DNA from 2 places in the Paraburkholderia sp. JHI869 genome. Region 2 is predicted to be linked to the other one. Evidence: predicted binding sites of a transcription regulator. Region 2 holds the regulator's gene; the other holds the start of a gene.
The links. Region 2 encodes FliA, which starts transcription of late flagellar genes. Its sites were predicted from a motif close to CTAAAGTTTNNNNNNNNNNNGCCGNTA; they were not measured.

Region 1 (7,390 bases), on a different contig from region 2:
ATGATCGTGCTCGAAGGCGCGCAGGCAGGACTCTCGTGGTCCACGATCCTCAACAAGCGCGAAGGCTATCGCCGCGCGTTCGCCAACTTCGACATCGCAAAGGTTGCGCGCTTCACACCCAGGCACGTCGAAACGCTCATGCAGGACGCCTCGATCGTGCGCAACCGGGCCAAGATCGAAGCCGCCATCGCCAACGCCCGCGCCGTGCAGCAAATCCAGGCTGAACACGGCTCGCTCGCGAAGTTCGTCTGGTCGTTCGTGAACGACACGCCCATCCAGAACGACCTGGCGTCGTATCGCGACGCACCGGCCTCGACCGAGGTCTCGGACGCCCTCAGTAAGGCACTCAAAAAATACGGCTGCAAATTCGTTGGCACGACGATCTGTTACGCGTTCATGCAGGCGGTCGGCATGGTCAACGACCATGAGCGCGACTGCATGTGCCGCGCGGCTTGCGCGGCACTCGGCAAAAAGAAGCGCCGCGCCTGAGCGCGGCAACCCGCGCGCGACTCGGGAAAGTCCCGAGCGGGACGAGCCGCGCCTCGCAAACCGTCGTCCAGCACGGCTTTGCGGCGCGCAAGCGCGATTGCGTCCAACGTCGGCCGAGGTAATTTCTCATCGCTACGGTGCGCAGCCCCACGGTTTTCTGCTGGCGCGCCGTTATAAAGGGAAGTGAATGCAGGCGCGTCAGGGGAACGCGTAGTAATGCCGGCTGGAAGGCCGGCGGCGCCGCATTAGAAGGGAATTAACCTGTGCCCGGCACCTGGGCAACGGGGGCTGAAATGAAAAACGTCCACTTCCTGAGTCATCAGGAGATTTTCGACCGCGCAGTGGCCCATCTCTTTGGCCAGGGGCGTGCGGCACTTCTTCCACGCGGCGGCGGCGCCTACCGGGGTGGCGGCTGTGGCGGCGGCTACGGCAGCGCACACAGCTACGGCGGTTGCCCGGTCGGCAGCTTTATCCACCCACGCGACTATATGAGCGCCATGGAAGGCATACCCGTGCGCTACATCGGCCGTGAGACGAACGACGTGCCGCTCTATATGGACGTGGGCGTTGCCGCGCTGAAAAAGGCGCTGCTGCGGGCTCATATCAACATCTTCGATCCGGCTACGATCAATCTGCTGAGTTGCCTGCAGAACGTCCACGACGTGTTCGGCGTGTGGGAATGGCGCGAGCGCCTTTGCTCGATTGCCGCGCAGTTCGGCTTGTCACCCGATCAGCTCAAGGACGCCGCCTGATATCGGGCGGCGCGCGCAACCGCCGCACAAACGCAAACGGCGGCGCAGCTTCTTGCGAAGCATGCGCCGCCGTCTGGCGGAACATCGAGCAGCGAAAAAGCTTAGTGGAGCTTCTTCGGCAGCATCTGGCTGCGCAGACGCTTGTGCAGGCGCTTAACAGCAGCTGCCTTCTTGCGCTTGCGAACAGCCGTCGGCTTTTCGTAAGCTTGACGCTCACGCAGCTCGGCGATCAGGCCGTTCTTTTCGATTGCGCGGCGGAAGCGGCGAATGGCCACTTCGAACGGCTCGTTTTCCTTCAGAAGAATCGTCGTCATGTATTTCCTAACTCAAATCGCTTAATACGGTTCAAAGGCGTGAGCGTCAAAGCCGCTCACGCGCCGGCCCTCCGGTCGTTCGCCACGCTGGGGCTGAACGAGAGGCAAGGCGGCCACGGAGGCCGGAAAAGAGAAGTAGGGGGTTCACAGCGGAACGCGATCAGGTCGACCTTGCTGCAACACACCTGACCGCCGGTTTGCGGCCGCCAACAGTAACGAACACGGCAACAAAACAGGCAAAGATCTCAATTCACTCTCAATGATATCAGGAAAGGATCTGCCTGACCAGGGTTTCTTGATTCTACTCAGTGACTTGCGTGGCGCACGGCGATTGGCGTGCCGCAGCGCCGCGCAAGTCCTGTCAATCAGGACACCTGGATGAATGCCGCTTCTCGCGCATCCGGCACCCGCGCTCAGGCGCTCGCGTCGTTGAGCGCCTGGATATCGGCCGGATCGAGCTTCAGCCGCACGGCCGCCGCAAGGCTCTCCAGCTGATCCAGCGAGGTCGCGCTCGCGATCGGCGCGGTGATGCTCGGGCGCGCGATCAGCCACGCCAGCGCAACCGCCGCGAGCGTGCTGCCGTGGCGTTCGGCCACGTAGTCGAGCGCCGCGAGGATCCGGATGCCGCGGTGATCGAGGTACTTCTCGACGCGCGAGCCGCGCGTGCTCTTCGCGAGATCCTCGCGCGAGCGGTACTTGCCTGAGAGGAAGCCGCTCGCGAGGCTGTAATAGGGCACGACCGCGAGCTTCTGCGCCATGGCCACCGGTTCGAGATCGGCCTCGTAGTGGGCGCGGTCGTACAGGTTGTATTCGGGCTGGATGATCTGGTACGCGGGCAGGTCCGACTTCCTCGACACCGCGAGCGCCTCTTCGACGCGCGCGCCCGTGTAGTTCGATGCGCCGACCACGCGCACCTTGCCGGCCTCGATGAGCCGCTGGTACGCGCCGAGCGTCTCCTCGAGCGGGACTTTCTGGTCGTCCTCGTGCGAGAAGTACACGTCGATGTAATCGGTCTGCAGGCGGCGCAGCGAATCCTCCACTGCCGCCGCGATGTTGGCGGCGGAAAGACCCGGGCGGCGCGGATCTTTTGCGACCTTCGTTGCGATCACCACCTTCTCGCGCTTGCCGCTCTTCGCGATCCACTTGCCGATGATCGTCTCCGATTCGCCGCCCTGGTTGCCGGGCACCCAGGCGGAGTAGACGTCTGCGGTGTCGATGAAGTTCAGGCCGGCGTCGGTGAAGGCGTCGAGGATCGAGAACGAGGTCGCTTCATCGGCGGTCCAGCCGAAGACGTTGCCGCCAAACATGAGCGGGGCGACCTGCAATGCGGAAGTGCCGATCCTGCGTAGTTCCATGGGGCCTCCAGAAAAAGGGCGAACGGGGAACCGTTGAGGATACGCCGCCTCGCCAGGCGCTGCAGCCGGCACGGGCACACCTCGATGGGCGCTTTCGCTAAACCACGTGCAATACCTGCCGTAAACACACTTGCAAACTGCATGACGCAGAAATGCGTGAGGGAAGCGGGAAGCACAGCGCGCGGTGTAACGGGATTTATTTTTATGCAGCGCGCAAATGAGGTCTCGATTGTCGGTGCTTCCCCTCAAGTTTTTTTTACCCACGCCGACAACCTTCACTGAGGCGGCCAGCAATGAAAGATTGCTTCCGCCGCGGCCATAGTGGCTTGTAACGGGCTTCCAGCCCGCTTAGGAGAATTTCCATGCTCGGAATTAACAGCAACATCAACTCGCTCGTCGCGCAACAGAACCTGACCGGCTCGGGCAGCGCACTGTCGCAAGCGATCACCCGCCTGTCGTCGGGTAAGCGCATCAACAGCGCAGCTGACGATGCAGCAGGTCTCGCGATCTCGACGCGTATGCAGACGCAGATCAACGGTCTGTCGCAAGGCGTGTCGAACGCGAACGACGGCGTGTCGATGATTCAAACGGCGTCGAGCGCGCTGTCCTCGCTGACCAGCAGCCTGCAGCGTATCCGTACGCTGGCCGTGGAAGCTTCGACGGGCACGATGTCGTCGAGCGACCAGGCCGCTCTGCAGAAGGAAGTTGCACAGCAGATCCAGGAAGTGAACCGTATCGCGTCGCAAACGACGTACAACGGCACGAACATTCTGGACGGCTCGGCTGGCGTGGTGTCGTTCCAGGTCGGCGCGAACGTCGGTCAGACGATCAGCCTGAACCTGAGCCAGTCGATGTCGGCTAACAGCCTCGGCCAGGGTCTGCTGCAGACCGGCACGACGGTCGGCACGATCTCGGACCTGAGCCTCGACGCAGCGGGCGTGTACACGTCGTCGGGCGCAACGATCACCTCGGTCAACGTGGTTTCGGACGGCAACGGCGGCTTCACGTTCACGGACCAGAACGGTACGGCGATCACGAGCGGCGTCGCTAACGCGATTTTCAGTTCGGGTACGGCTACAGGCACCGGCACGGCGATCACCGGTCTGGCGCTCTCTTCGGGCGCAACGAGCACGGCGCAGGGCACCGCGATCACCAACGCGATCACCGCAGCGGTTTCGCAGATCAACGCCGTCAACGCCACGTCGACTGTCGCGAACCTCGACATCAGCTCGGTCCAGGGCGCAAACGTCGCGATGGTCTCGATCGACAACGCACTCGCAACCGTCAACAACCTGCAGGCAAACCTCGGCGCAGCGCAAAACCGCTTCACCGCGATCGCAACGTCGCAGCAAGCTGAGTCGACCGACCTGTCGTCGGCCCAGTCGCAAAAGACGGACGCAGACTTCGCGCAAGAAACGGCAAACCTGAGCAAGGCGCAAGTGCTGCAGCAAGCTGGTATCTCGGTGCTGGCACAAGCTAACTCGCAGCCGCAGCAAGTTCTGAAGCTCCTCCAGTAATCGCTTACGCGATGAACTGACCGGAAACCGCGTCGCGCGGCGCGGTTTCCGGATCGAAAGTACCCGGTGGGAGGCATGCCTCCCATCTTGCATTTGCAGTTCGACCACCTCACGGACTCACCGACGCACGGAGTATCCCGATGTCAACGATCACGTCTTCATCCGCCGCCAGCACAGCCGCAGCGACCGTCGCCGCAGATCAAGCAGCGCTTGCCTCAGCCGCCCAGTCGATCATCAGCGGTTCGACCGGCAATTCGTCGATGGATGTGAGCACGCTCGTGACCGCGCTGGTGAACGCCAAGACGGCGGGCCAGGTTGCCGCGCTGACCGCGGCGCAGTCCACTGATAACACTGAAATTTCCGCCTTTGGCGCGCTGTCGGCGGCGCTAAGCGCACTGCAATCGGGCCTCAATACGCTTTCCGACGGCACGCTGCAAACGACCTACAGCGCCACGATGGGCGGCACCGGCATCACGGCCACGGCCGGCGCGGGCGCCGTCGCGGGCAGCTACAGCATCAGCGTCTCGCAGGTCGCGCAGGCCCAGGCGCTTTCGTCAGCTGGCTTCACTTCGACCCAGCAGCTCGGCACGGGCACGCTCGCGGTTTCGCTCGGCAGCTCGTCCTTCAACGTGTCGATCGACAGCACCAACAACACGATCTCGGGTATCGCCGCGGCGATCAACGGCGCGAGCGGCAATCCGGGCGTCGTGGCCACCGTCGTGAACGGCTCCGACGGCGCCCACCTCGTGCTCAGCTCGTCGACCACGGGCGCCGCGAACACGATCAGCGTCGCCGTGAACAATCTCAGCGGCGACAACGGCCTGTCGGGCCTCGGCGTGACCTCCACCGCAAGCACGACCGGCGGCCAGTCGACCTTCACCTCGACGTCGACGAACGCCGCCTACGCGTGGTCACAGAGCACTGCAGCACAGGACGCCGCGTTCTCGGTCAACGGCATTGCCGCGACCAGTTCGACCAACTCAGTCACGACCGCGATTGCCGGCGTCACGCTCAGCCTGAGCCAGGCGGCGCTCAAGGGCGGCACGAGCGCCTCGAGCAGCACGAGCGGCAACGACACGCAGACGCTCACGATCGCGCCGAATACCACGGCGCAGGCGAGCGCGATCAACAACTTCGTGACGCTCTACAACACGCTCGTCACGACGATCGGCACGCTCACGGCGTACAGCTCCACGTCGTCTACCCAAGGCCCGCTGCTCGGCGACTCGACGCTGAACACGATCAACAATACGCTGGCCTCGATCGTCGCCAATGGCGTGCGCGGCCCGGCGGGCAGCACCTCGTCAGTGAACCTCGCCTCGATCGGCGTGACGCTGAACGCGGACGGCACGCTTTCCGTCGATAGCACCGCGCTCAACAGCGCGCTGACGAGCAGCCCTGCGACGGTCGCCAAGCTCTTCAACTCGACCAACGGCGTGGGCGAACAGCTCAATTCGAGCATCGCGACGTTCACGCAGACGGGCGGCATGATCGACTCGCGCACCAGCGCGCTGAACGCCGATCTGACGAGCATTGCCTCGCAGCAGACCAGCCTGAACGACTACATTGCGCAGCTCACCACGCAGTACAACGCGCAGTTCACGGCGCTCAACACGCTGATGGCGACGATGAACAGCAACCAGCAGTACCTCACGCAGCTCTTCGGCGGCACGAACAGCGCCGGCGCACTCGCCACCAACAAGAGCTAAGCGCAACGCGCACAGGAGAGACGGACATGGCGGACATCGAACAGACAGTCCTCGTCGACAGGATCGTCGCACTCACGGGCGATATCGAGCATGCCGCGGCGCTCGACGACTGGATCGAGGCGTCGCGCCTCGTCGAAGCCCGTTCGCCGTTTCTCATGTCGCTGAGCGCGCGGCAGTCGCCCGCCGCACTCGCGGCGCTGCGCTCGGTGATTGCGCGCGACGCCGCTGTCATGGCTAGCGCACAGCATTCGCAAGGCGCACTGCGCGTGGAATTCAACGCCGCCATGGGACGCTCGAAGGCCGTCGGCATGTATCACCAGACTGCGCGCCTGTAAGCCGCGCGCAAGCCTCGATCGGCCTCACCGAACAATAAAAAACTGCGCCAGACCGTGGCGCCCCTGTATCGCTCAAGCCCGCCTCGCGCGGGCTTTCTTTCGTCTGGAGCCAGCCGCGCCCCATCGCTCAAATTAGCAGTGGAATTGCCATTAGCTCCCCGCTTCGGGAAGGAGGGGCCGCGCCGATAATTTCCACGATTGCCCTATTGCGCGAAGACCATGAATCTCACCACGACCGAAGCCGATACGCTTGAACTCACACCCGAGCAGCAGCTCGAGCAGGACATCGCCCTGGTCATGAGCAGCGCGATCGAGCACCATCACAAGCAGGAATACGAGGACGCGAAAGCACTCTACGAAGCCATTCTGAGCGCGCTGCCCGCGCACGCCGACGCCAACTACAACCTGGCCGTCCTGCTGGTGCAGATCGAGCGCCCGAACGACGCGATCCCGTATTTCGAAACTGCTTTGGGCGCTAATCCGAACAACGGCAACTACTGGGTCAGCTACATCAACGCGCTCGCCAGGAGCGGCCAGTCGGCGGCGGCATGGGTTGCGATCGAGATCGCGCAAAAGCGTGGCTTCCGAGGCCCGGCCTTCGACGGTCTGATCGCACAATTGGCCACGCCCGACGAGACGGTGCCCACGGCCGCGAACCCGACCCCCTACGCCACGCCCGAGCAAATCGAAGTTACGGTAGAAAGCCAGGACGCGCCGTACACGGCGCAGCCTCAAGCTGCGCGCGTCAGCACGCGGCGAGCGAAGCCTCAGGAAATCCAGCAACACCTGACGCTGCAAAATCGCGATCGACACCAGGAAGCGCTGGCATTGGCGCGCAAGCTCGTTGCGCGCTATCCAGACGACGACCGTGCGTGGCGCGCACTGACCGCTTCGCTTCACCACTGTGGCCAATTCGCTG
Region 2 (7,390 bases):
CGAACCCCTGGCTGATCGACCACGCCCGCCGCATCGCGAACCAGCAGAATGCGCCGCGCGTGCCGGCCATGACGCCCGCGACCGCAGCCGCACGTGGTCTTGGCAATGTCGCCGACCCGGTGCTGCCGCCCGACGTCGACGCCAGCACGCCCGACTGGGCGCTGGAAGCCGCTCATGTCGCCGCGCGCCGCGCCGCGCAGCGCCTCGGCCACGGCCCGGAGGCCGCCGGTCCCGCGCCCACGTCCAGCAAGAATGCCGACGCCGCGCAAACCGTGAGCGAGGCGATCCGCGCGCGCATCGAGCAGGTTGTGAACGAAACCGTGATGAACGAGCTCGCCTCCATGCGCGGCATGATGGAAGAGCAGTTCGCGGGCCTCCTCTGGGGCGAGCGCCAGCGCCGCAGCCCGGTGCAGGGCGCGCTCACCAAGCAGCTTTTCGCAGCAGGCTTTTCGGCGCAGCTCGTGAAGATGATGATCGACCGCCTGCCCGAAGTGGAAACCGAAGAGGCCGGCATGGAGTGGCTCCAGTCGGTGCTCGAATCGAACCTGCCGGTGCTCGAAGACGAAGAAGCGCTCATGGAGCGCGGCGGCGTGTTCGCGCTGATGGGCCCGACGGGCGTGGGCAAGACCACGACCACGGCGAAGCTCGCCGCGCGCTGCGTGATGCGCTTCGGCGCAAGCAAGGTCGCGCTGCTCACCACCGACAGCTACCGTATCGGCGGCCACGAGCAACTGCGCATCTTCGGCAAGATCCTCGGCGTTTCGGTGCACGCGGTGCGCGACGGCGCGGACCTCCAGCTCGCGCTCACCGAACTCAAGAACAAGCACATCGTGCTGATCGACACGATCGGCATGAGCCAGCGCGATCGCGCCGTGGCCGACCAGATCGCCATGCTGTGCGGCGCGGGCCGCCCGGTGCGGCGCCTTCTGCTGCTCTCGGCGACCAACCACGGCGACACGCTCAACGAAGTCGTGCAGGCCTACCAGAGCGAAAACGCACCGCTCACGGGCTGCATCCTCACCAAGCTCGACGAGGCGACCAACCTCGGCAGCGCGCTCGACACCGTGCTGCGCTACAAGCTGCCGGTGCATTACGTCTCGACGGGCCAGAAGGTCCCAGAGAACCTCTATGTGGCGACGCGCCGCTTCCTGATCCGCAGCGCTTTCTGCATTCCGCGAGAGAGCTCGCCGTTCGTGCCGCACGAAGACGATATCCCGGCGCTGCTGTCGGCTCTCTCGACGCGTTCGAATTCGCAGGCTCCCGAGGTCAGGTTTGGATAAGTTCGTAATCGATCAGGCAGAAGGGCTGCGCCGGCTTCTCGCGCGCGAAGGCTCGCGAGTGGTCGCGGTGACGGGCGGTGCGGGTTCGCCCGGACGCACGACCACCGTGGTCAATCTCGCGGCTGCGCTCACTGCGCAGGGCAAGGACGTACTCGTCATCGACGAGTGTCTGGGACCCCGCTCGGTCTGTTCGCTGATAGGCGGAGTACGCGGCGCCGGCAACTTCGCCGCCGTGATGCGCGGCGAGCGCACACTCGACGAAGCCGTGGGGCGTCACGCGCTCGGCTTCGGCGTGCTGGCCGCCTCGCGCGACAACCGCGCGCAGTACACGAGCGCGCAACTGCACAAGGTCATTTCGGGCCCCGCCGACATCGTATTGATCGACGCGCAGCTCGATGCCGAAGGCGCGCTGTCGCCGCTCGCCATGCACGCGCACGACGTGCTGATCGTGATGCGCATCGGTGCGCAGTCGATCACGGACGCCTATGCGTGCATGAAACGGCTGCACTTCGCGCATGCGATCGCGCAGTTTCGCGTGCTCGCGAATCATGTGGCGAACGCAAGCGACGCGCAGACCGCGATCGAGAATCTCGCGGGGGTGGCGAGCCGCTACCTGAGCGTGTCGCTCGACAGCGCCGGAAGCGTCGCTGCCGATCAACACATGGCGCAGGCACTCAAGCTCGCGCGCTGCATCGTCGATGCGTTTCCGTCGACATCCGCCGCGCGCGACTTCCGGCACGTGGCAGCCGAACTGCCGCACTGGCCCATGCGGCCCGCGGTCTCGGCGTGCTCGCCGGCCACCGCGCGCGCGAGCGGCTCGCTCGTCGCGACGCACGAAGAACATGAAGCGGCGGGCGACGCACCCGCCGACGACCTGGACGGCGCGCCGCAAGCCGGCGTCCAGCTACACGCTGCGCATGCAACGCATGGAACGCACGCAACGCAAGGAACAAACGCCGCACACAGCACGCTCGCCGCGAACGCCGATTCGTTCGTAGCGGCCGTGACGGGTGTGCATCCCGCACCCAATGCAACATCCGCGTCCGCACCGGCCCACGTGGGCTGGCGGACCGATACGCCCGCGCAGCGGACGTCGCCGCAGCACGTCTGACGTGCGCACGACGACGCCAATCAGGGACATGAGAAGTGGAGAGCACGATGTCGATGTATAACGCTCAAGGAAAAATTTCGCAGGCCGACGTGCTTGCGAAGTACGCGCCGCTCGTGAGACGGCTCGGCTTGCAGCTCGTGGCGAAAATGCCGGCGAGCGTGGACCTCGACGACCTGATCCAGGCCGGCATGATCGGCCTGCTCGATGCGGCCAATCGCTACAAGGAAGATCAGGGCGCGCAATTCGAGACCTATGCGAGCCAGCGCATTCGCGGCGCGATGCTCGACGAGCTGCGCAGCAACGACTGGCTGCCGCGCAGCCTGCGCCGCACCTCGCGCGAAGTGGAAAGCGCGGTGCACAAAGTGGAGCAGCGGCTCGGGCGCTCGGCGAGCGAGGCGGAGATCGCCGAGCATCTGAGCATGCCGCTCGACGAGTACCAGAGCATGCTGCAGGACCTGCACGGCAGCCAGCTCATTTACTACGAAGACTTCGACCGCTCCGCCGAGGACGAACCGTTCCTCGACCGCTACTGCGTCGATCATTCGGACCCGCTGTCGGCGCTGCTCGACGACAGCCTGCGCGGCGCGCTCGTCGAGGCGATCGAGCGGCTGCCCGAGCGCGAGAAGCTGCTCATGTCGCTCTATTACGAGCGCGGCATGAACCTGCGCGAAATCGGCGCGGTGATGGAAGTGAGCGAGTCGCGCGTGTGCCAGCTGCACAGCCAGGCAGTGGCGCGTTTGCGCACGCGCCTGCGCGAGATGTCGTGGGCCGGCCAGGAGAATTGAGGCGGTAGACGGGTCCGCGCGGCGGTTGTGAGCGCGGGCCGGGTGAGGCGAGGGTGAAAAAGCCGGGGTGCGGGAGCACTCCGGCTTTTTTGTTGGCCGACTGGATTGCACAAACAAAAAAGCCGAAGCATCACCGCTTCGGCTTTTTGTCTTTGGCGAGCTGGGTGCTTACAGCCCGAACGCCGGCAGCCGCCCATCGGGACCGTACAGCATCGCGCCGCCGCCCGTTTCGCCGCGCAGGATCGAGAGCGCGCGGCGGTTATGCTCCATGCGCGTGCGGATCATCATGCCGATCGTGAGATTCCTGCGGCGCGCGCGTTCGGTCGAACCTTTGAGCAGCGCCCACTGGCTCGCAAGGCGCGTGTCGCCGTCGCAGGCCATTTCGATGCCTTTACGGCCGCTGGGGAGACCGAGGCCTGCCAGTTGCGCGTCGCGCGCCTTTTCGAGCCCAGCCAGACGCTGCGTGAGCGTGGTCTTCTGCTCGACGATCTGCGGCAGCGCCTCCATGCCGTCGGCCGACACGAGCGCCTTCTCTTCATAGGCGAGCAGCGACGCGAACGCCTCAACCGTGGCGTGTTCGTCGATCAGTGTGGCCAACAGGGCATCTTTCATTGCTAGGCACCAAAAAAAGCGAGGTTTGCGCGGCGCTCGTTGGTCGAGTGTCAGTTGCCTGACGTCGGCTTCATGAGGTCGCGGGCGGTCTGGATCACGCCGTCGGCAATCTTGCCGGAGTCGATCTGCAACGTGCCGTTGCGGATCGCGTCCTTGATCGACTGGACGTGCGCCGTGTCGATGTCGGCCGAGCCGCTCGCGGCGAGCGAGCGCATCGTCGACGAAAGCGACGAGAGGCTCACGTTCGCGCCGCCTTGGGCGGCACCGGCCGTGCCTGCCGCGCCAGTGGTGGCTGCGGTGTCGGTACCGGCGGCGCTTACGCCGGTCGAATCAGCTTGCGAGCGCGCGAGGCCATCCTGCAGCGTGCGCGGATCATTGCGGGTGGAGGAGTCAACTTTCACGATGGGCTTTCCTGATCGATTTGACCTTGATAACGGCATAGGTCGGGCCGAACTTTAGCGCGAAAATCCCACCGTTACATGCTGTTACGTGTGCTGGCGCACAAAGCCGGAAACGGCCGGATCGGGCCGCCGGGCGGGGCTGAAGCCACCGCGTTCCGGCCCTTACCAGCGCTTACCGGCCCTATATTTGCACCTGCACGGTTCCGGCGTCCTTGACCACGCCCGAGATGATCTGGCCGCCGCTCGTGCGCACGCGCACCTGCTGGCCGGGCTCGGCGTTGTTGAGCGCGCTGCCTTCGGCGGAGATCGTGAAGTTGCTGCCCACGGCGATCACTTTCACCGTCTGGCCGATGACCACCGAAGCCGCGCTGCGCAGCATGTCGGTGCGCAGCGGCAGTCCCGCGGCAATGCGCGCGAGCGCGACAGCGCCCGTCGCCTGGTTGGGATCGGTGATGATGGTCTGCGGCAGGCTCGCGAGGTCGCCCGCGCGCGGCATGAAGTCGGCGGCCGAAAGGGCTTCGCCCGCGCCGATCTGGCGCGAGGCCACGTAGTAGTTCACCTCGACGGCCACGCGTGCGCTCACATAGAGCGTCCACGGCTTCGCACCGATGCAGCGCACGCCCACGGTCGTGTGGCCATACGTGCGTGCGCCCGGCGGCATGAACGGCTCGAGCGAGGTGCACGCGGCGAGGCCGCGCGGAAACACCGGCGCGACCGTGATGTTCACGTGGCCCGGCAAGCCCGCCGACTGCTGCTGCAGGAAGTTGAGCGCGACGGCGCGGATCGATTCGCCGTCCTGCTGGCCCGGCGGCGTGGTCTGCACGTTCGTGGCGACGGCGCTGGTATTGGGAGCGGGCGGTGCGCTGGTGCTTGCGTTGGCAACGTTCGCAGCCGGCTTCGCGTTGGCGACCGCCGCCGCACCGGCGTCCACGACCACAGGGGCGACGCGGTTCGCGGCGCTCGACAGGTTCACGCGCTGAAGCGCGCCCGCGTTGTTCGGGTTGGCCGCCGGCACGCGCATGGGTTGGGCGCTCGCACCCGGCGAAGGAATCGTGACGATGCGCGGCGCGTCGCCTTGGGCCGGGCGCTCGCCGGGACCCGGAATCGTGATCATGCCGTTCGACTCGACGCCCGCGCGCGCATCCTCGGGCACGCCGCGCGAATTCAGATCGGCGTAGCTGGCCGCGCGCAGCGGCGCGGCGTCGCTCGCGGGCGCGTTGGCGGCAGCATTGACGGGCGCCGCCCCGGCAGGCTTCTTCGCGTTGCTGACGAGCAGCGCGTTCATCTGCGCCGCGTCGGAGCCCGCGCGGTCGCCGTTGCCCGCAATAAAGATCTGCCCGGCCGCGCCCTCGGGCTGCGCCGGGGTCTGCGCATGGGCGCTCGCGGCACCCAATGCGCAGGCAATCGCGCACGTCCAGGACGCGCGCCACGACAGCGCGCGCGCACGCCGCTCCAGGCCGGCGTGCGGCCTACGGATAGAGGCAGTCTGCGGCATCGTCGTTCTCCATCGAATGCATTAACACGACTCGCATTCTAGGCGGCGGCCCCCGGGCGCTTGCGTCGAATAGAGGGGCGCTTTACCGGCTATTCGTCCGATTGGTTCTTGCCACCCCCGCCTAATATTCCACTCCATGCGCAAAGGCCTTCGGACCACGCGCCTAACGTTTGCGCCGGTTTCCCCGCCTTTTGGCGAGCCCGCCGCGCTCACGCCGAATCCTTTTCGTTTCACGGAGAACGCCCGATGCTGGACAAACTCGATGCCGAATTCGCCTTTGGGCGCGAAGCGCTCGATGTGCGCGCCACGCGGCAGGCATTGATCTCTTCGAACATCGCGAACGCCGACACGCCGGGCTACCAGGCGCGCGACGTGGACTTCTCGGCCTCGCTCGCGGGCGCACTGCGCCAGCAAGGCGCCGGCGGTACGGTGGGCATGACGGCCACCTCGGGCGGCAACGCCCAGCCGCTCGCCATGGCGCAGCCCGCGGGCGTGACCAGCGGCATGACGATGGCGGCCACGGAGTCGGGCCACATGGCCGGCGACGCGAAGCTGATCCCGACGGGCGGTCCGACCGATGCCTACAAGAGCCAGCTCATGTACCGCACGCCGGTGCAGCCCGCGCTCGACGGCAACACGGTCGACCTCGACACCGAACGCGTGCAGTTCGCCGACAACGCGCTGCACTTCGAGTCCGGCATGACGGTCGTCTCGCAGCAGATCAAGACGATGATGTCCGCGATCACCTCGGGTTCGAGCTGATCGACGCAGGCAGCGCAGCCGGAAAACGCAGTAACGAAGCCATGAACGACCAACGCGCGCGTGACGCGCACCTGATGTGAGGTCAACGAAACCATGCCATCCCTGATGAACATTTTCAGCGTTGCGGGCTCCGCCATGACGGCGGAATCGCAGCGTCTGAACGTGACGGCGTCCAATCTCGCCAACGCCGACAGTACGACCGGCCCCGACGGCCAGCCGTACAAGGCGAAGCAGGTCGTGTTCGCGGTGAATCCGCTCGGCGGCGCGCGCACGGCCTCGGGCCAGCAGGTGGGCGGCGTGAGGGTGACCGGCGTGGTGGACGACCCCACGCCCATGAAGCAGACGTACGACCCCGACAATCCCTCCGCCAACGCGGACGGCTACGTGACGATGCCCAACGTCGATCCGGTGCAGGAGATGGTGAACATGATCTCGGCGTCGCGCTCGTACCAGGCCAACGTCGAAACGCTGAACACGGCCAAGACGTTGATGCTCAAGACGTTGACGATCGGGACCTGAAGCGGAACCTGAAGTACAGCACACCGCAGTAATACAGAGACCAGCGGGCGCGCAACGAAGACACGCCCGCCACCACCACACGCCAAGCACGAAGCGCAATCGAGGGAGAACGCGTTGAGTTCCAGCAACACAACCATCGGCGGCAGCACCGCCACCGTGTCGCAGCAACTGCTCGACACCATGAACGGCACGAGTTCGAGTTCGAGCTCGTCGACGAGCGGCACGAGCGCGAGCGACCTGCAGACCACCTTCTTGCGGATGCTCGTCGCGCAATTGCAGAACCAGGACCCGACCAATCCGATGGACAGCTCGCAGATGACCTCGCAGCTCGCCCAGATCAACACGGTGTCGGGCATCCAGCAGCTCAATACGTCGCTGTCGTCGCTCTCCACGCAGCTTTCGGCTGGTCAGAACGCGCAGGCCGC

Region 1: a site for FliA is predicted at 3,155-3,181, ahead of VSR72_RS35710 (flagellin). Genes of this name have one in related genera too.

The regions. Positions count from the first base shown of each region.
Region 1 is NZ_JAYMSC010000032.1:80,185-87,574, reverse strand. It holds gene VSR72_RS35730 (DNA-3-methyladenine glycosylase I) at 1-489, shown strand, start outside; gene VSR72_RS35725 (hypothetical protein) at 783-1,241, shown strand; gene rpsU (30S ribosomal protein S21) at 1,343-1,555, opposite strand; gene VSR72_RS35715 (aldo/keto reductase) at 1,969-2,910, opposite strand; gene VSR72_RS35710 (flagellin) at 3,273-4,427, shown strand; gene fliD (flagellar filament capping protein FliD) at 4,568-6,136, shown strand; gene fliT (flagellar protein FliT) at 6,163-6,471, shown strand; gene VSR72_RS35695 (tetratricopeptide repeat protein) at 6,691-7,390, shown strand, end outside.
Region 2 is NZ_JAYMSC010000055.1:15,722-23,111, reverse strand. It holds gene flhF (flagellar biosynthesis protein FlhF) at 1-1,280, shown strand, start outside; partial or broken gene VSR72_RS42280 (MinD/ParA family protein) at 1,273-2,055, shown strand; gene VSR72_RS42275 (RNA polymerase sigma factor FliA) at 2,445-3,176, shown strand; gene VSR72_RS42270 (flagellar protein FlgN) at 3,345-3,788, opposite strand; gene flgM (flagellar biosynthesis anti-sigma factor FlgM) at 3,839-4,189, opposite strand; gene flgA (flagellar basal body P-ring formation chaperone FlgA) at 4,371-5,684, opposite strand; gene VSR72_RS42255 (flagellar basal body protein) at 5,931-6,446, shown strand; gene flgC (flagellar basal body rod protein FlgC) at 6,540-6,965, shown strand; gene VSR72_RS42245 (flagellar hook assembly protein FlgD) at 7,146-7,390, shown strand, end outside.